3 regions of the Clostridium sp. 001 genome follow, and region 2 is predicted to be linked to each of the others. Evidence: riboswitches for the same ligand, from Rfam matches in the RefSeq annotation. Region 2 holds a riboswitch; each other region holds the start of a gene.
What was found. Region 2 has a riboswitch for glycine ahead of B5S50_RS15705 (amino acid permease). Riboswitches for the same ligand answer to the same signal wherever they lie in the genome.

Region 1 (6,629 bases), 2.3 Mb from region 2:
AGAGCCAAGCCTTGATTTGCCTCTTTTGCTAAGTTTTTTATTTCATGCTTTACATTTGATATCTTTTGGTTCACTTCTTCTATAGAAGATAAGTTCTCCTGCATATTAGAACATATTTGTGAAGATTCATCTGAAACCAATTTTATTTCCGAATGCGATTTTTCAAACATTTTATTTACATTATCCGCAGCTTCCAAAGCTTCTCCGCTTTTTAGTTTTACTTGTTCTATAATATACTCTATTTCATTCATTGCATAGTTTAATGCTGAAGCCGTATCTCCAAATTCATCTCTTTTGTCAATTTGTATTCTGTAGTTTAAATTAAACTTTGATAATTCCAGAGCATACTTTCTTATTTTATGTAGTGGTTTTTTTATAGTTCCGGCTATAAATAACCCTATAAAGAATCCTATCAAAATAAATAGAACAGTTATCATAATTATTTTGTATTTTAACATATTTACTTCACTAAATATTTCACTCTTATCTATAGTAAGCCCTAACGACCAATTTAAGTCAGCTATTGGTGTATAGGCCATAAACATATCTTCATTATCTTTTTTATAGTATCCCGAACCACTTTTACCTATTATCATATTTTTTTCTAAAGTTGCCAGTTCATTTAAAGAATGATCTTTTTTTTCATCTTCTATAGTATTATCTTTATTTAACACCAGTTTCAAATCCTTATGTGCTACCTTAACCCCTTCCTTATTTATTATAAAGCAGTATCCACTTTTACCCAGCTTTTCATTTTGAACTAATTTATTTAAACTTTCCATACTTATATTTGAAAATAATACTCCTACAACTTTCTCATAAGAATCTTTTATTGGAACTGCCACCGCCATTATTTGCTGCCCATCCGTATTCATCACTGGATCTGAAATAGATATTTTTCCACTTAACGCATTTTTAAGGTAGTAATTCTTGGTATCCTCTAAATTAGCTTTAGTCTTTTCACCAGTTTGCATATAAATCATACTCTTTGAATCCATCACATTTAAGTTCACATATCCTAATTGTTTTGCTCTCATCTTAAGAAGAGGTATCTGTATTGAAGTATTCATGGATTTTATAATATCATTTGATGCTAACTCTTCAATTGCTTTAACATCCTGTTTTAAAGTTGCATCTATGAGTTTAGAAGATTCTATTGCTCTACTTTCAAGCGAAGATTTTATACTATCTTCCATAGCTCTATAAGCACTGTAATAAGATGTCATTCCTAATATACTGCATATCAATATTATAAGTATTCCAATCTCACAAACTATCTTCACTCCCACACTGTTTAAAAAAGATAGATTAAACTTTTTCTTCTTACCAAAAAATAACTCTGAGACGCTTAAAAATAATTTTTTTAACATAAAATTCCTCCAGTATATAAATTTACATTAATCATATTTTTTATTTTAATGTAGTATTTTTAAGCTGTTGTTAAATAGAACTTTTTTTAACGTAAATTTAACCTATGATAACCAACATGTATATTCCAATAAAATTTACAATAATATATTTGAATTGGCTTTTTTAATATGATATAATTGTGATAATTTAAAAGGGTCGGATGAAAATAGTGGGATTAAATTTTTAAACCGTTATTAGACGAACCTCTGGAGAGACTCTTATGAGCACCGAAGGGGAAAGCCAAAGTTGGGTGAAACTCTCAGGTACAAGGGACAGAGGATTTTATACAAAATGATAATTATTGACTCAATTAATAGTTATTGTTTAAAATCTTATTTTCCAGAGACTAATTTAATTTGGTCTTTTTTTTTATCCGATGACTACCTGCTCTAATACTTCCACTTCTCCAAGTAGAAGTAAAGAGCAGCTACGTCCCTGGATAGTGATTTCTAAGCATCATGTGGAGTTAAAACTCCACCTCATGCCAAGAACTCTGTTTATAATTGCTAATAATAGAATTAATCAATACAAACTATTTAAAGGAGATGGATTATAAAATGAAGTCATTTATAACTGTACTTGGAGAAGATAAAACTGGTATTATTTACAAGGTAACTTCTGTACTATTTGAAAATAACATAAATATTTTAGACATAAACCAAACTCTCATAGAAGGCTATTTTACAATGGTAATGCTAGTGGATTTATCAAAAATGAAAACAGATTTTGTAGAACTAAAGAATGATCTTGAAAATAAAGCTAAAGAAATAGGAGTTGTCATTAAGCTTCAACGAGAAGACATATTCACTTCTATGCACCAAATTTAAACTAAGGAGTTGAGTTAAATGATAAATACTAAAGACATTATGGAAACCATAAACATGATTGACAAAGAAAATCTAGACATAAGAACCATAACTATGGGTATCTCTCTTTTAGATTGTATAGATAGTGATGGAAAAAAAGCAAGAACTAAAATTTACGATAAAATAACTAAACATGCTGAAAACCTAGTAAAAACTGCCAAGGGGATTGAAACAGAATATGGTATACCCATAATACATAAAAGAGTATCCGTTACACCTATTTCACTCATAGCCCAGGCAAGCTCTGATAAAAGTTATGTAGAATATGCCAAAATTTTAGATAAAGCTACCCAAACTTTAGGTATTGACTTTATTGGAGGTTTTTCAGCACTTGTACATAAAGGTTATACTAAAGGTGACAAAATACTTATAGAGTCCATTCCAGAATCTCTAGCTGTTACTGAAAAAGTCTGCTCTTCTGTAAATGTAGGAACTACAAAAGCAGGAATAAACATGGATGCAGTAAAAGATATGGGAAGAATAGTAAAGGAAACTGCCTATCTCACTAGAGAAAATGAGAGTATAGGTTGTGCAAAGTTAGTAATATTTTCAAACGCGGTAGAAGATAATCCTTTCATGGCAGGAGCATTTCATGGAGTTGGAGAAGCTGATTCCATAATAAACGTAGGTGTTAGTGGTCCTGGCGTTGTAAAATGTGCTCTAGAAGAAGTTAAGGGACAAAATTTCAATGTAGTTGCAGAAACAATAAAAAAGACAGCTTTTAAAATAACAAGAATGGGTCAATTAGTTGCTGGAGAGGCTTCAAAAAGATTAAATGTTCCTTTTGGTATAGTAGATTTATCCCTTGCACCTACACCTGCTGTAGGAGACAGTGTTGCAAGAGTTCTTGAAGAAATGGGCCTTGAAAGCTGTGGATGCCCAGGTACTACTGCTGCTCTAGCATTATTAAATGATGCAGTTAAAAAAGGAGGCATAATGGCAGCATCTCAAGTTGGAGGATTGAGTGGTGCATTTATACCTGTAAGTGAGGATGAAGGTATGATAAGTGCAGTAAACTCAGGGTCCCTTAACCTTGAAAAATTGGAAGCAATGACTTGTGTATGTTCTGTAGGTCTTGACATGATAGGTATACCTGGTGATACTCCTGAATCCACTATATCTGCCATAATAGCAGATGAATCTGCTATTGGAATGATTAATAATAAAACAACTGCCGTAAGGGTAATTCCTGTCTATGGCAAAAATGTTGGAGATGAAGCAAATTTTGGAGGACTTCTTGGAAAAGCACCTATAATGCCTGTAAGTAAATTTTCAAGTGAAAGTTTCATAGCTAGAGGTGGAAGAATTCCTGCTCCAATTCATAGCTTTAAGAATTAGATTTTACACTTAGAAACCCCATATATTCTTCATGTTGAATATAAGTTTAAATATAGGTATAAATAAAATTTAATTTTATTGTAAACATGTTTAGAAATACAATAATATTACGATAACATATACATAGTTACTATATATTGCTATTCTAATGATTTATATGAGGTGAGATAGTATGTTGTCAAAAAAGAAATTAGTTCGAATAAGCGAATTAGAACCAGGAATGATATCAGCAAGTGATATAACCTTTGAAAATAAAATGCTGTTAGCTAAAGATATTGCCATTACGGAATCGGCTATAGAAAAGCTAAAACAAAATATTATTGTAGATGAAGTAGAAATTTACGTAGAAGATACTTCCGAAGATCCTTTAACCGCTAAAATCGAAACTGTAGAAGAACTTGAGAATACTTTTAATGAATTTTCTTACAATTTGGAAAATATATTTGATACTATATCTAATTTAAAAGCTCCTGAAATAAAGGAAGTAAGAACTTTTTCAGAAAAAATACAGGAAGAGTTTAATTCTACAGGACTAGTTATTAAAAATATAGTATTCCATGGAAGTGGCAATGATACCATTTACAGACACAGCGTAAACGTAGCAGCCGTAAGTTTTATACTTGGAAAATGGTTGGGGTTTAGCAAAAGGGATATAAACTTATTAACTTACTCAGCAGTATTACATGATTTTGGAAAAATCAAGATAAGTAAGGATATTATAAATAAGGAGGGAAATCTCACCCCAGAAGAGTGCAAAATTTTCAAAACTCACCCTGCCATAGGTTATAATTTTGTAAAAGAAATTCCTTATTTAGATTCTTCCGTAAGTTATGGTGTATTAATGCATCATGAGAGAATGGATGGATCTGGGTATCCATTAGGTATTAAAGAAGATAAAATTCATAAATTTGCTAGAGTAATAGCTATTGCAGATTTGTTTGATGATTTGAGTTCCAACAGATATTGTAAAGAACTAAGCGGCCCTTTTGAAGCTTTAGAAATTATTCAACAGCAAAGCCTTGGAAAACTGGATTGCCAATATTGTACTATGTTTTTAAATCACATAGTAAACTACTATATGGGTGAAAATGTACTTTTAAATAATGAACAATGTTGTAAAGTTATCCAAGTTGACATGAATGATTTGAGAAATCCTCTTTTACTTGATGACAATGGATTCCTTGACTTAAAAAAAGAAAAAGATTTATATGTTAAAAAGCTGGTTATTTAATAACCAGCTTTTTGTTCACTTTTTATAACATTTTGTTTTACAGTTGTATACATTTACTAATAATTAGCGTCAGTTCCATATAATAATCACTAAATCCTTGCTTTTAATATACGATATAGTATTATAGACTATGGTTTAATCACTTTTTAACAAACCACTATTACATTATATAACATAGGAGGATATTATTTATGATAAGATTTACCGATAATGATAAAATTGACTTAGACGTATTAGAAATACAAGATGTTTTAGATATTAGTACACTTCAAAAATTTCAGGATAACTTTGCTGATAGTATGAATATTGCAAGTGTTACAGTTGACAAAAACGGACAACCTATAACAAGACCAAGCTCTTATACTGACTTTTGTTTAAATCTCACCCAGTCAACTTCCAAAGGAACTTCCCGCTGTGCAGAGTCACATAGTAGAGGAGGTGCAGAAGCAACAAGGACTGGCAAACCGTATATTTATACTTGCCATGCGGGTTTGATTGATTTTGCCGCTCCTATAATAATAGAAGGTAAATCAATAGGAACAATACTTGGTGGACAAGTTGCTTATTCTAAAGTAGATGAATCAGTTGTTCGAAAAAATGCCGCAGAAATAGGTATCAATGCTGATAAATACGTAGATGCATCAAACAAAGTCTATACAGTAAGTGAAAAAAGCGTAAGAGCAGCTGCTGAAGTTTTATTTATCGTGGCAAATTCACTTTCTAAAATAGGTTATGAAGCACTTTTACTTGGTGTATCTACTAAAAATTTATCTGAAAATTTTGGTCAAATTTCAGCAACTATGGAAGAATTAGCTGCTTCAGCTGTAAATGTAAGTAACAATCAACATCTTTTAAATGAGGAAATAAGCAGAGTTAAAAATATATCTATGGATATAAATTCTATATTAAATTCCATAAAAAGTATTGCAGATCAAACAAAAATGCTTGGTTTAAATGCTTCTATAGAAGCAGCTAGAGCTGGAGAAGCTGGAAAAGGATTCAGTGTAGTAGCTGCAGAAATAAGAAAACTATCTCAGGATTCTAAAGAAACTGCTTCTAAAATAACAGATCTTACTAAAAAAATACAAGAATCTGTAGATAAGGCACTAGAAACTTCCAGCTCCACTTTTGAAACTACAGAACAACAGACATCTGCAATAGAAGAAGTATCTGCTAATGTCCAGGAAGTTTCCGTAGTAGCAGATACCTTAAGTAACATGGCAAATAAGAACTAATTTCTAAGTAAAAAATTCAGCTCTAATGTCTAATATAATTTACTAAAGAACAAATAGCAAAGAATAAATAACAAATGATGACAATTTTCTTTCTAACGTAAGAAAATATTAAAATTATAGATTCCCTGAGGTATGAAGGAAATCATCATTATTTGGACTTTGATATTTGTTCTTTAAACTTTTAAAAACTCTGTCAATAAATTTTACTGGATTTTTATTTTAAATCATATTTTTTTAATAACATCCACGTATTTTTATCCCATATGTAAAGGGATATATTATCAAAATACTCATCAAAATCACAGGGATATTTGTTCACATAATCCCATATTTCTTTAAATTTGTCCTGTATCCTCTTTGACACTATAGTACAATGAAATACTTTATTTTTACCCTCATTGGATTTGAAATTTATCCATGGAATTTTACTAAGTTCATCTATAAGTGCATCATGTGTTTTCTTTGCCTCAGGTGACACCTTCACATCCATATAAATTACATCTTCTCTAAACTTACCATATCCCTGGATTTTTATTTGAGTCTTATGAT
Region 2 (6,629 bases):
ATAGCTGTATCCCATGACAGATACTTCCTTGACAAAACAGTTGATAAAATATTTTCTTTTGAAGGAAATGGTAAAATCGCTCAATATACAGGAAACTACTCCCATTTTCACGAAACTGCAAAAATACCACAAGAAAAAATAACCACTAAGAACAATACAGCTAAAAACAATTATAGGTTGCAAAAAGAAAAGCCTTTAAAATTTACCTATGCAGAACAAATGGAGTTTGACAAAATAGATGAGGTAATTGAAAATCTAGAAAAATCTATATCTGAAAAGAAAATAGAAATGGAAGCTGCTTCATCTGATTATGCACTTCTTGAAGATCTCTTATCTGAAAAGAATTCACTGGAAAAAGAATTAGAAGAAAAGATGGACAGGTGGACTTACCTAAATGAACTCAATGAAAAAATTGAACAAGAGAAAAACACTAGACATTGTTATTAACACTGTCTAGTGTTTTTTCTATCAATACTTTATTTTTCAACACTTGTTATCTCATCGTTTCTATCTTTCACTTCCATATTGTAAAAATTTTCATTTTTAGGAAGTTCCATTCTAAAGCAAGAGCAATTCTGTACATAAGCCTTTACACTTTCAATAGAAAATTCGCTTACATGTCCACCAAATTTCTTATCTTTATTTATAAAATGGAAGTGGTATCCAGGGACATTAAGACCTTCAACATAATCGGGACATCTAAATCCAACCACATATCCATCAACATCATTATATTCAAACATAGGTTGATTTTTAACAGCTTCAGCCATAGGCTTATAAGGCATATTCTGTTTTACAACAGTACGTGTTTTTACATAATTAAATTTACCTTCCATATAGAAAGCATAAAATATATTTTTACTTTCTATAAAGCTGTCCAATTCTTTTCTTATATCTTCATAAGAAGTACAATTTTGAATATTATAAGTGTTATAATTCTCCATTTCAGTGACTACAGCAAAAGGAACGGATACGTTTTTGGAACATACGTATACACTGCCATCAGGTTTAGTCCTATAAAAAGTTCCATTTAAGAGAGTTAGTTCACCATCTAGACCTTTAAAAGTACCTATACCAAAATTTCCTTTTTTTAGAAGTTTAGATAATGAAACACAGCCATCATATAGTCCCGAAACAAGTGCATTTATTGTAGACATTTGATATATATGGTTTGGGACTTTCACCTCATCATCCATATTACATTCACCTCTATGTCATTATAGCATAGCAAATTCCTACTTTCTACTCTTAGAATCTGTCACTACAATTAAACACATTTGCTTAAACCATTTAGAAGGTTGATCAAATTTACAAATCTGCAAAATTTAAATTCATAACATTTAGGAATAAATTTCTTTAATGTTAACCTATGCTAAATTTCTTTTGCTGTCTTCTCCAGTTTCCTTTTTTGATTTAAATATCTTGTAAATCACCCCAAGCATTATAAACCATACAGGTGTTACAAATAGAGCTACACGAGTTTCATTATTAAGTGCCAATGTAACTATAACAAAAGCAAAGAATGCTAGAATTATATAGTTCATGATTGGATAAAGTGGCATTCTAAATTTATTCTTGGCAGCAAGTTCAGGTTTAGTTTTACGATATTTCATGTGGCAGATAACTATAATTGCCCAAACATATATATAGCAAAATGTTGATATACTTGTAATTAGTACAAATACTTCACCTGGCATGATATAGTTTAAAATAACTGCAATTAATATAACGGCTGCAGAAAATATTGCAGCATTGCAAGGTATATGGTTAGAAGTTAATTTTTTCATTGAATCAGGTGCATTTTTTTCTTGAGCAAGAGAGTAAACCATACGGCTTGTACTGAAAATACCACTGTTACAAGCAGATGCAGCTGATGTTAGTACAACAAAATTTACAATGCTTGCCGCTGCTGCAATTCCAACTGAGGCAAATACCTGTACAAATGGGCTTTTAGCCGGATTAATTGAGTTCCATGGATATATGCCCATAATAACAGCAAGTGCTCCTACATAGAAAATAATAATTCTAATTGGAATGTTATTAATAGCCCTTGGAATAACATGCTCTGGATTTTCAGTTTCACCAGCTGTTAAACCAACCAATTCGATTCCAGTGAAAGCAAACACAACCATTTGAAATGAAAGTATAAAACCATTTACCCCATTTGGTAACCAACCGCCATGTCTCCAAAGGTTTGAAAAGCTAGATGCACCAGCACTTGTAGAAAATCCTTTAATAATCATAAATGTACCAACTATAATAAGTGCTAAAATTGCAACAACTTTAATTAATGCAAACCAGAATTCCATTTCACCAAACAATTTCACCGCAGTAAGGTTCATAATTAGTAAAATTACAAGAACTATAAGGCTTGGCACCCATCGAGGTATATTGGGAATCCAGTATTGTACATATAGTCCAGTGGCAGCTACATCGGCCATAGCAAGTGAAATCCAGCAGAACCAGTATGTCCATCCAGTAATAAATGCTGCTCCTTCTCCTAAATAATCGTACACAAACTCTACAAAAGAATGGTAGTTTAAATTAGAAAGCAATAATTCGCCAAGGGCACGCATTACAAAAAATAAAATAATTCCTGTTATAGTATATGCAAATAAAATAGATGGACCAGCCAAGTGAATAGACCTGCCTGAACCAAGAAATAATCCAGTACCAATTGCACCTCCAATTGCAAGTAATTGGACATGACGATTTTTTAGTCCTCTCGATAAATTTTGATTTTCTGATGTTAATTGATCCATTTTATCCCTCCATCTTAGTTAAAAAGCATGTACTAAAAATGCCTTTTCCTATATAAATATTTTATGATTGGAGATACAAATGGGAATAGATAAGATCCAAATGAAGTAATTGATTATGTATTACTTTTTATAAGATATGTTACCTTTCCCCTGTCCTTTTACCTGAGAGTTTCGCCCTGCGACTTTCTCCTTCGGTGCTCAATAAGAGTCTCTCCAAGGATTCATCCAATAGCGGTCATCTCTATAATTAAATAGGTACCTGAAAGATTTACTTCTTCGGTGAATGGCAAAAGCCATAACTCTCCCACTATCTTCATCTGAATTATTAATTTTATTATATACTAATACATATTTAATAAAATTGCAACAACTTCTTCACTTTTAATAAATAAAAATTATATTTAGTCATAATTTCTAAAAGTATTTATACTAAAGTGACCATATTAAGTTAAAACTAAATAAAATTAGAGAAATGAAAATGCTTTTCTATTTAATTAATTCAAATCTCCACTTTTGGCTTACTTCAGGATACTTTTCATGATCTACTTCACTAACAAACATGTCTATTGGTCTTGCGAATACACCGCAGTTACCGTAAAGAGCTTTATATATAACTAATTCTTCTTCTGTCTCAGTATGTGTTGCAAAATCTAATATTAAGTAATTTTTATTTTTAAAGTGTCTAACCATCTTTCCTTTATGATTTCGTAATTCTATTTTTCTTTTTTCTAATTCGTCCATATATTTCACACTCCTTAAATTTCTTGGTATTCACATAAAAATTAATAGCAAAGAAAAAAGTAATCCATCTGGCAAAGACTAGCACCTTTTTCCTACTAATATATTAATTACTCAACTTTCGCAGTTTTAAAACTTTGCGAAGCAAAGCTTCGCAAGTTAAGAATTAATAATGAAAAATTAATAGTAAAGGATGATTTTTAGCTGTCGCAAAAAATCTTTTAATTTATATAAATCAGCAATGTTTCGTTTTAGAGAAACGAGTGGTGAAAAGCTTAATCAAAGATTTTTTGTAGTGTAACGGAAAAAAATTCACATTAACTATTAATTCTTCATTCTTAACTATTAATTAAAAAAGTTTATATGTGCGAAAGTTGAGTTAATTAGAATCCAATATTCCTAAAACAAAATAAACATTCTAGGATTGATTAGTGTTATCGGCACTTTCAATTGGAATTATAATTGCTTGGATAATATCTCAACTAATATTTTAATGAAAAAAATCGTAAGTACAATTATAATTACAGGACGTACTACTTTTGATCCGCTTTTTGTAAAATAACCAGAGCCAATGTAATTTCCAGCAATACTAAATAAGCCTGCGACTAAACCCAAAACTAAAAATACCTTTGCATTTATAATGAATGTTACTAAACTAGCTACATTTGATGATAAATTTATAGCCTTTGTAATTCCTGCAGAAGTATTCATACTCAAATTTGCAATGCTCGTCAATAATAACAATAAAAATGTTCCTGTTCCTGGGCCATAAAACCCATCATAGACTCCTAAAAAAAATGCAATTAGCATACATGTTATGTAAGTTTTATAACTAATTGATGTTTCCTGTTTATTATCTTCAAGATTATGCTTATGTAAAACATAAAATGCTGTTATAGGCAAAATGAACAACATTAAAATTTTAAAATAGAAGTCTTCTATTCTTAAGGAAATAAGAGCTCCAAGTGGCGACCCAATCAAAGCACAGACTGCACTGCAAATTCCTAGTTTCAGCTTTATATATCCATTTTTAGCATAGCGACATGTAGCTATAATTGTCCCCATACAAGAACTCATTTTATTTGTACCAATAGCAAAATGAACCGGAATACCTGAAATCATATATGCCGGAAGTGATATAAGTCCTCCTCCGCCTGCAATTGCATCTACAAAACCCGCAATAAAAACTAGTGGGCATACTATAATATATGTAATCATTTCTAACCTCCCCATAAATTCATACAATATTGATATTACCAACTTTTTAATATATAATCAAATTTATATATTTTACTTATCATATAAATTCAATTTATACTGAGGTGAAAAGTTTGTTTGAAAATATGAATTATGTTTACGATATATATAAATCCGGAAGTTTCTCCAAGGCAGCAGAGAATTTATATATAACACAGCCTGCCTTAAGTATTGCAATCCGCAAATTGGAACATAACCTTGGCCAATCTTTATTTGAAATAGGTAAAAAAATTTCTAAATGCAGCATGATCTCTGCTCAAATAAAAAAACAATCAGCATCTTTCTGCTAGTCAATCTGCAGTTGACTTATATGAGCTAAAAGATCTTCCATTTCTTTTATTAGAACCAAGCAATGAAATTTTTAGAAGAACTAAAGCAATTTTTAATTATTATCAAATTACACCTTTTGTAAAAATGTCATTTAATCAACAGATGACTTCATTTGAATTTGCTTCAAAAGGTCTTGGAGCTGTTTTTATTTCAGATACGCTGGTTAAATATTCGCCAAATGCGCAAAATTTTCGCTTTTACAAACTAAATTGTCCTATGCTAAAACGAGGAGTTTCTATTGCCTATAACAAAAATCAATATCTTTCTAATGCCTCTAAGAGATTTATCGATTACACTATTAAATTTTATAAAAGTAAATTTCATTAATCAATCTCTATGGTTATTTTTGACATATACTAAAAAATATTATATACTAAAGAATAGAATATGTTGACTAACTAGTTAGTCTAATTTTAACTTGTATAAATAGGAGGTAAAAAGGATGCATAAATTGATCGATTTAACAATCAATGAAGAACAATTGAAAAAAACAGCAGCCAGTGCCAAAGAAAAAAATATCATTATTCCAACACTAGCACAAATGAAAGATTCCAGCAAGGTGCCTGCAAAAATTAAATCTAGATTAAAAGAAACAGGATTATGGGACATAGATCCCATTAATTTATTTAGAATTTCCTGGTATAATGAGCCTGTAGCAAAAGGTGGTTTGTACAACAAATTACCAAACTATATTGAAATTCCTCCTGAAATTTCAGGTGTTAAAGCTAGAATTTTTGCTATGGCAGGAAAGTTCTTTCCAACAGGAGCTCACAAAGTTGGGGCAAGCTTTGCTTGTCTAGTTCCACGTTTAGTAACTGGTCAATTTGATCCTACTTACCATCAGGCAGTATGGCCTTCAACTGGTAACTTCTGCCGTGGGGGAGCTTATAACTCAGCATTACTAGGCTGCAGTTCAATTGCTATCTTACCGGAAAATATGAGTAAAGAGCGTTTTGATTGGCTCAAAAAAGTAGCTGGAGAAGTTATTGCTACTCCTGGTTCCGAAAGTAACGTAAAAGAAATCTATGATAAAACATGGGAACTAAGAAGAACAAGAGATAATGTTGTTATATTTAATCAGTTTGGTGAACTTGGTAACCATTTATGGCATTATGAAGTTACTGGCAGTGCTATGGAATCAGTCATTAAAGCTGAAGCTGGTGAAAAGGGAAAATTTGCTGGCGTATGTTTAACATCAGGATCAGCTGGAACTTTAGGCAGTGCAGACTATCTAAAGGATCAATATCCAAATGCTAAATTTGCAGTTGGCGAAGCATTACAATGTCCGACTCTGCTTAACAATGGTTTTGGCGAACATAGAATTGAAGGTATTGGAGACAAACATGTGCCGTGGATTCATAATATAAAGAATACAGACATGGTCATTGCAATAGATGATAATGATAGTTTAGCTCTGTTCCGTCTATTTAATGAACCTGCTGGACAAGAATATCTAAGGTCTACAGGAGTTAAAGAAGATGTAATTAAAAAGCTTTCATGGGTTGGTATATCAGGCGCAGCAAATATACTTTCATGTATAAA
Region 3 (6,629 bases), 1.7 Mb from region 2:
CTAGGGTAGTTAAATATATAAGTGCTGTCAGTGCATTTAATGCTTCATTAGAGCATATATTTGAAGAAGCCTTTTCACGTCTTATATGCTGTTCTCTTGCCTGAAGTGTTAGCACATAGCCTCTCTTACCTTCTGAATCCGTAGTTTCACCTACAATTCTTCCTGGAATCTTTCTCATATATTTTTTAGTAGTAGTTAAAAATCCAAGATAAGGACCTCCATAATTCATGCTGTTTCCAAGAGATTGTCCCTCACCTACAACTACATCTGCTCCATACTCTCCAGGACTCTTTAGTATTCCAAGAGAAATAGGATCACAAAATACTATTAAAAGGGATTTATTATCGTGAACATACTTTTCCACATCCTGCAGCTCTTCTATTAGTCCTAAAAAATTTGGTGTTTGAACTATAACTGCTGCTGTATCCTTATTAATCTCACCTTTAAGTTTGTCTATATCAGTAACTCCACCTGCTTCATCTATTTCTATTAGATTTAAATCTTTAAATCTCAAATAGGTTTTAAGTACCTTTCTAACTTCAGGATTTAAAGTTTTTGAAACAACTATATTTTTACGTCTTGTTACATTTGCAGCCATTTGTGCTGCTTCTACACAAGCTGTAGCTCCATCATACATTGAAGCATTTGAAACTTCCATACCTGTTAAATTAGCCATAACCGTCTGGTACTCAAATATAGTCTGAAGTGTACCCTGGCTTATTTCAGCTTGATAAGGAGTATAGGCGGTATAAAACTCAGACCTTGACGTTATGTGTTTTATCACAGAAGGTATATAGTGGTCATAAACTCCTGCACCTAAAAAGCATGTTAGATCATCACAGCTTTTATTTGATTTTGCAATGTCCTTAATGTAAGACTCCACTTCAAGCTCAGACATTCCATCATTTATATTCAATTTTCTATTTAAACGAACGCTTTCTGGTATATCGGAAAACAGATCATCTATGCTGCTTACTCCTATTTTCTCCAGCATAATTTTCTTGTCTTCTTCTGTAAGCGGTAAATAAGGATGCATATAAATCACTCCTTATCACATATTTTTTCATAGTTTGCTGCATCAAGTAAGTCTTTCAATTCAGCTTCATCTGATACTTCAATTGAAATTATCCAATTTTTGTAAGGATCTTCATTTAGACCTTCAGGCCTATCTACAAGTTCCTCATTTACCTCTAACACCTTACCTGAAACTGGTATACACAAATCTGAGGCTGCTTTTACAGATTCAACTGTTCCAAATACATCACCTTTTGAGAATTCTGAATCCACTTCAGGAAGTTCCACAAAAACAATTTCTCCTAAAGAATCCTGTGCAAAATCCGTAATACCTATATAGGCTTTGTCTCCATCAACTTTTATCCATTCATGATCTTCTGAATACAATAATTCCTTTAAAGTTTTCATTTATAAATCCCCCTCACTATTTGTTATAATTTTTATTATAAAATTTTTTACTAACCACTTCGGCTTTCAAAAGCTTATTTCTCACCTTTATAGAAATAGAAGTTCCAATGGATGCATATTTAGAATCAATTAAAGCAAAACCTATATTTTTATTTAAAGAAGGCGAGCGATATCCAGTGGTTACTTCTCCTATTTTCTTATCCTCTGCAAAAACTTCATATCCGTGCCTTGAAATTCCTCTTTCCTTCATTTCAAAACCCACTATTTTTCTCTTTAGTCCTTCTTTTTTCTGCTTTACAAGAGCATCCTTACCTATGAAATTGTCTTTATCTAATTTGACAAAAATTCCTATACCTGCTTCAAGAGGTGTAATTGATTTAGACAATTCATTTCCATAAAGGGGCAAGCTAACTTCAAATCTCAAAGTGTCCCTTGCACCAAGTCCTACTGGTTTTATGCCATCTTCCTTACCTGTTTCAAGTATTTTATCCCACAGATACTCTGCATTTTCAGTTCCTGAATAAATTTCAAATCCATCTTCTCCTGTATATCCTGTTCTTGAAACCAAGCATTTTTTTCCTGCAACTAGTACATCTTTTTTGAAGAAATAGAACTTGATGTTATCTAAGTCTGTATCCGTTAATTTTTGAAGTACTTTTTGCGCATTTGGCCCCTGAATTGCAAGCTGTATAATTGAAGGAGATATATTTTTTATATCTACCTGAAAATTTCCCTTATTTTTCATCATCCAATCAATATCTTTATCCGTATTTGCAGCATTTATTACGAGAAAAAAGTGCTCATTTGTAAATTTATAAACAAGTATATCATCCACTATTCCACCTTCTGGATAGCACATAGGTGTATATAATATTTGGTTTTCTTTAATCTTAGATGCATCATTTGTTATTAAATTTTGAACAAATTCTAGTGCATCTTTTCCTGTTATATCTGCTTCTCCCATATGTGAGACATCAAACAATCCTGCTTTTTTACGTACTGCTTGGTGCTCAGCTGTTATGCCTTCAAATTGTACTGGCATATCCCATCCTGCAAAATCTATTATTTTTGCACCGTATTTCTCATAAGAATCAAACAGCGGAGTTTTCTTTAATTCTTCCATAACATAAGACCTCCTTCATATTTTTATGCATTAAAAAAGGATATGGAGACTATTTACCTAATAGTCCACATATCCTCTGTTTTTTTACCTGAGAGTTTCGATATTAAATATCTTTCACCTTTGGTACTGCTTTTATAGCAGATTTTTCAGAGTTTTGTCCTACAGCGCTCCTTCTACCTGAGAGTTTTTGATATAGCCGTGGCGGTATATCATTGCTTCTTCGGTTAACAACTAGATGTTATCTCGCACTATATTCATCCAATTTATATACTTTTTACTACATTATTAATATACACCTTAGAATATGGAATTTCAATAAAAATATCTTTTGTTATTTAAATAACAAAGTTGATCAATTTACAATGTAAAGCTGACCTAGCAAATGCAACAAATAAACTAACTTTATCTGTATTAACGTCTGTCTATTTGTTAAACTTGTTTTCTATATCTTTAATAACACTATTACTAACTGACTTTTCCCCACCTGATTTAATCAGGTGGTAGTTAAATTATACTCACCTATATCTAAAAGTTCTAGTTGATACTGTGTACATTTCCCATATCATGTTTATATAGTTTGCCTGTAGAAGCCTCAACATAATATCCATCTCTCGTATGACCTCCTAAAGTAAGATAAAATTCATAGCCATTCTTTGTAGTAGATGAATTACTATTAAAATATGCTTCTATAGGTTTAGATTCTTTACTATCATAAGAAATTGTTTTACCGCGATAATCTGCCATACACTTAACCTCATTTTTAATTACTGCAGTAGAATCAAGACTTGCATACAAATTCGTTCCATCATCATTCTTAATTACTGCGTATTTGCCATCAGGAAATTCAGCTTTCAAGACCATAGACAATGCCTGATCAAAGGTTACTGATCCACTTGCTGAAGGAACTCCTGTAGAAGCTTCAGCTGCTTCAGTTTGATCTTTCTTTTTTTGACCATCCGCAATATCACCCTCAAGTTTTTTCGCATCAGAATTATTAGCATCAAGCTTAAATATGTTATTTAAACAAATACTTGCTTCATCAAACTTATTATTTTTTATATCATCTTTGGCCTTAGCTAAATTATCAGATACATATAGTTTTTTACACTCATTGATTTTATTTTGAGAATCACTATATCTTTTAGGGTCTTGTTTATCTACCTTCTTGAAAATATTAATTGCACTTAGGTAATCCTTGCTCTTCATTTTTTGCACAGCACCTTCATAATTTTCTTTTGACTTCTTTAAAACGCTCATAAGTTGTATCTTTTTATCAACATCAGAAGTTTTCTTATAAGTCTCTGCTTCTGTATAAAACTTTATTGCATTATCGTAATCTTCTGTAGTTACAGCTTTATTTGCAGCCGTCAAAAGATCATTATATGGCTTAACCTTGTTGAAATAATAAAATCCAGAACACCCTGCAACAATTACAACTAAAATTATAATTAAAATTGTTTTAGTAGATAAATGTTTAATTCCATCTATCACATTAATTACCTTCCTTCATTATAAAAAACTAGAGCTGATATATTTAATAAAAAATTCATTTTTAAGCATTCTACAAAAACTTAAAAATTCCTCTTTTTATTTACATTATATTAAAATACTTTATTATTATGAAAATATATGTAAAAAATCCTTTTTGATATATAATTATAAAAAATTTACTAGCTTTTGGCATAGTTTGTGGTTTATTGGTTGCACCAGCTTTTGGTACACATACTTCTTATAATACTGTAAAGACAGCAGAACTAAATCAAATTTATGATTATAAAGGCACACTATTAACACCAACAGGATTTGTATGTTCAACGATGATTGAACAAAACTATTTGCTCGCTAATATGTCCTATGACAATTTAGTGAACGGTAGGCATACTGTGACAGTTACTCCAGAAAGTAACCCAGATTTGTTTCAAAATATAGGAGGAAATCCTAGACTCCACCCAGCTAAGCTAAACTTGAACGGTAAAATTTATCATGCCAAGCAGTATAATAATGGTGCAACTATGAAGAATGTAATCATATCCTCTGGTGAAGGATTTGCAGATGCTCTTGCAGGTTCCACCTTGGCACAAAAGTTAAACTACCAGATTCTTTTAGTTGATAATCTGGATGACAGATCAGATACCTTAAACTATATAGCATCCAATTTAGACAAAGATGGACATATCTACATTTTAGATGGCAATGTGGCAGTTTCACACACCCTTAAAGACTGGTTTATTTGCAAGGATTCAATACAAACAACATTGCTAGATATTGGGGACAGACTAGAGAGGGAACAGCAAGCCAGATATCCACTGCCGTCCAAGCACCTTAAGGTACTCCAGTTATAATAGCATCCGAAAAGAATTTCCCAGATGCTCTGTCTATATCCTCAATTGCAGCATATAAGGGCTATCCAATACTAATAACTCCGCAGTCATCCCTTATAGCCACATAAGCCAAAATAAGAAGACTAAGGGGTTTATTTTAGGAGGGACAGGGGTTATGTCAAAATCTACAGCTAGTAATATTGAGTCAGGTGCCAAATAACAATTTGTTGTATTTTAAATAAAAAGCTACATTAGCTTGAAGTTAATCCTCCATCTAATGCAGCTTTTCAATGATGTTTTAAATATTAAATCCATTGGTTAGGCTGTCTATCAAGAAAATACACAGTTATATCTGGATTATAAAATATTTTTTAATTTTTATCTGAATCTTCATATTTCTTATCCATACTCTTTATATATTCTTCCATAGCATTTACAAGGTGTTTTGAAACCTCTACTGCTTCAACAACAGTTTTGGCACCTGTCACCACATCACCTGATGCAAAAACTCCAGACCTTGTAGTTCTTCCTGAATCATCTGTCTGTATAAGTCCTCTGGAATTCACTTCTATTCCTTCAGAATTGTTTACTATATTTGCCTTAGGTCCCTGGCCTACAGCAATTATTATAGAATCTGCATTAAAAAGCTTTGCTTCCTCATCCTTTAGCATTACTTTCTTTTTTCCGGTATTTTCATCAAAAGATACCTCAGTTGGAACTATCTTTATTCCATCATCTGTTATTTCAACTGGTGCCATTTTATAGAGAAATTTCACTCCATCAAGTTTGGCATAATCAATTTCTATGTTATCTGCTCCTGCATGTTCTTCATCACTCCTTGCAATGATAGTTACGTCATTTGATCCATTTCTAATTATGGTCCTTGCAGCATCCATAGCAACATTTCCTGCGCCTATAATTGCAACTTTATCTCCCAAATTATAAGACTCAGGGTTTTTAAGATAATCTATGGCATAATTCACATTACCATAAGTTTCTCCTTTAAGTCCCAAGCTCCTCGGGCTCCATACTCCTGTTCCTATATAAACTGCCCTGTATCCATCTCTAAACAAATCTTCAACAGTTATCACAGGTCCTATAAGGGTATTAGGCCTTATCTTAACTCCCATATGGAAAAGTTTATCCTTAAGCCTGTCCAAAATATCTTTAGGCAGTCTAAATGCAGGTATGCCGTATCTCAAAACTCCTCCTATATCTTCGTGGGATTCAAATATAGTTACATCATATCCCTTTCTTGCCATTATAAAAGCAATACTCAATCCTGCTGGACCTGATCCTACTACTGCAATTTTTTTATTCAACTTTTTTATATCAGCTGACGTTATAAAATTAAGGTAAAAGTCCGATATATATTTTTCGATAAGTCCAAACTTTATAGAAGTTCCTTTTTTGTCAAGCACACAATGGCCTTCACAAAACTTTTCATGCGGACAAACTTGTGAACAAATAGCTGACATGGGGTTATTTTCAAAAAGAAGTTTCCCAGCTTCCTTTATTTTATTCTCTTTAAAAAATTTTATTACTTCATTTATAGGGGTATTTACAGGGCATCCTTTTTTACATTGAGGTACTTTGCATCCGAGACATCTATTAGCTTCACCAAAAACAACTTTATCCAATCCTTTTTCCTCCCTTGTGTAAATAAACTTTATAATGTTTTATTTACCATCTGTACTATTTTCATCAATATGATGTACTAATATTTATATTACATATATATAATCATATATAATGTAAATTCT

Region 1: it holds a riboswitch for glycine, as region 2 does, so the genes downstream of both, B5S50_RS04510 (ACT domain-containing protein) here and B5S50_RS15705 (amino acid permease) in region 2, are expected to answer to the same signal.
Region 3: it holds a riboswitch for glycine, as region 2 does, so the genes downstream of both, gcvT (glycine cleavage system aminomethyltransferase GcvT) here and B5S50_RS15705 (amino acid permease) in region 2, are expected to answer to the same signal.

What each region holds. Positions count from the first base shown of each region.
Region 1 is NZ_CP020473.1:1,007,991-1,014,619, forward strand. It holds gene B5S50_RS04505 (methyl-accepting chemotaxis protein) at 1-1,370, opposite strand, end outside; glycine riboswitch at 1,607-1,696, shown strand; gene B5S50_RS04510 (ACT domain-containing protein) at 1,968-2,237, shown strand; gene B5S50_RS04515 (PFL family protein) at 2,256-3,614, shown strand; gene B5S50_RS04520 (HD-GYP domain-containing protein) at 3,787-4,845, shown strand; gene B5S50_RS04525 (PocR ligand-binding domain-containing protein) at 5,037-6,080, shown strand; gene B5S50_RS04530 (2'-5' RNA ligase family protein) at 6,295-6,629, opposite strand, start outside.
Region 2 is NZ_CP020473.1:3,359,752-3,366,380, reverse strand. It holds gene B5S50_RS15715 (ABC-F family ATP-binding cassette domain-containing protein) at 1-447, shown strand, start outside; gene budA (acetolactate decarboxylase) at 477-1,196, opposite strand; gene B5S50_RS15705 (amino acid permease) at 1,368-2,762, opposite strand; glycine riboswitch at 2,903-2,989, opposite strand; gene B5S50_RS15700 (DUF1653 domain-containing protein) at 3,249-3,503, opposite strand; gene B5S50_RS15695 (TSUP family transporter) at 3,957-4,718, opposite strand; gene B5S50_RS21665 (LysR family transcriptional regulator) at 4,844-5,047, shown strand; partial or broken gene B5S50_RS21660 (LysR family transcriptional regulator substrate-binding protein) at 5,091-5,414, shown strand; gene B5S50_RS15685 (pyridoxal-phosphate dependent enzyme) at 5,530-6,629, shown strand, end outside.
Region 3 is NZ_CP020473.1:490,821-497,449, forward strand. It holds gene gcvPA (aminomethyl-transferring glycine dehydrogenase subunit GcvPA) at 1-1,036, opposite strand, end outside; gene gcvH (glycine cleavage system protein GcvH) at 1,042-1,422, opposite strand; gene gcvT (glycine cleavage system aminomethyltransferase GcvT) at 1,439-2,545, opposite strand; glycine riboswitch at 2,612-2,705, opposite strand; gene B5S50_RS02120 (lipopolysaccharide assembly protein LapB) at 3,080-4,036, opposite strand; gene B5S50_RS02125 (cell wall-binding repeat-containing protein) at 4,243-4,887, shown strand; gene B5S50_RS21900 (hypothetical protein) at 4,923-4,994, shown strand; gene B5S50_RS02135 (NAD(P)-dependent oxidoreductase) at 5,238-6,506, opposite strand.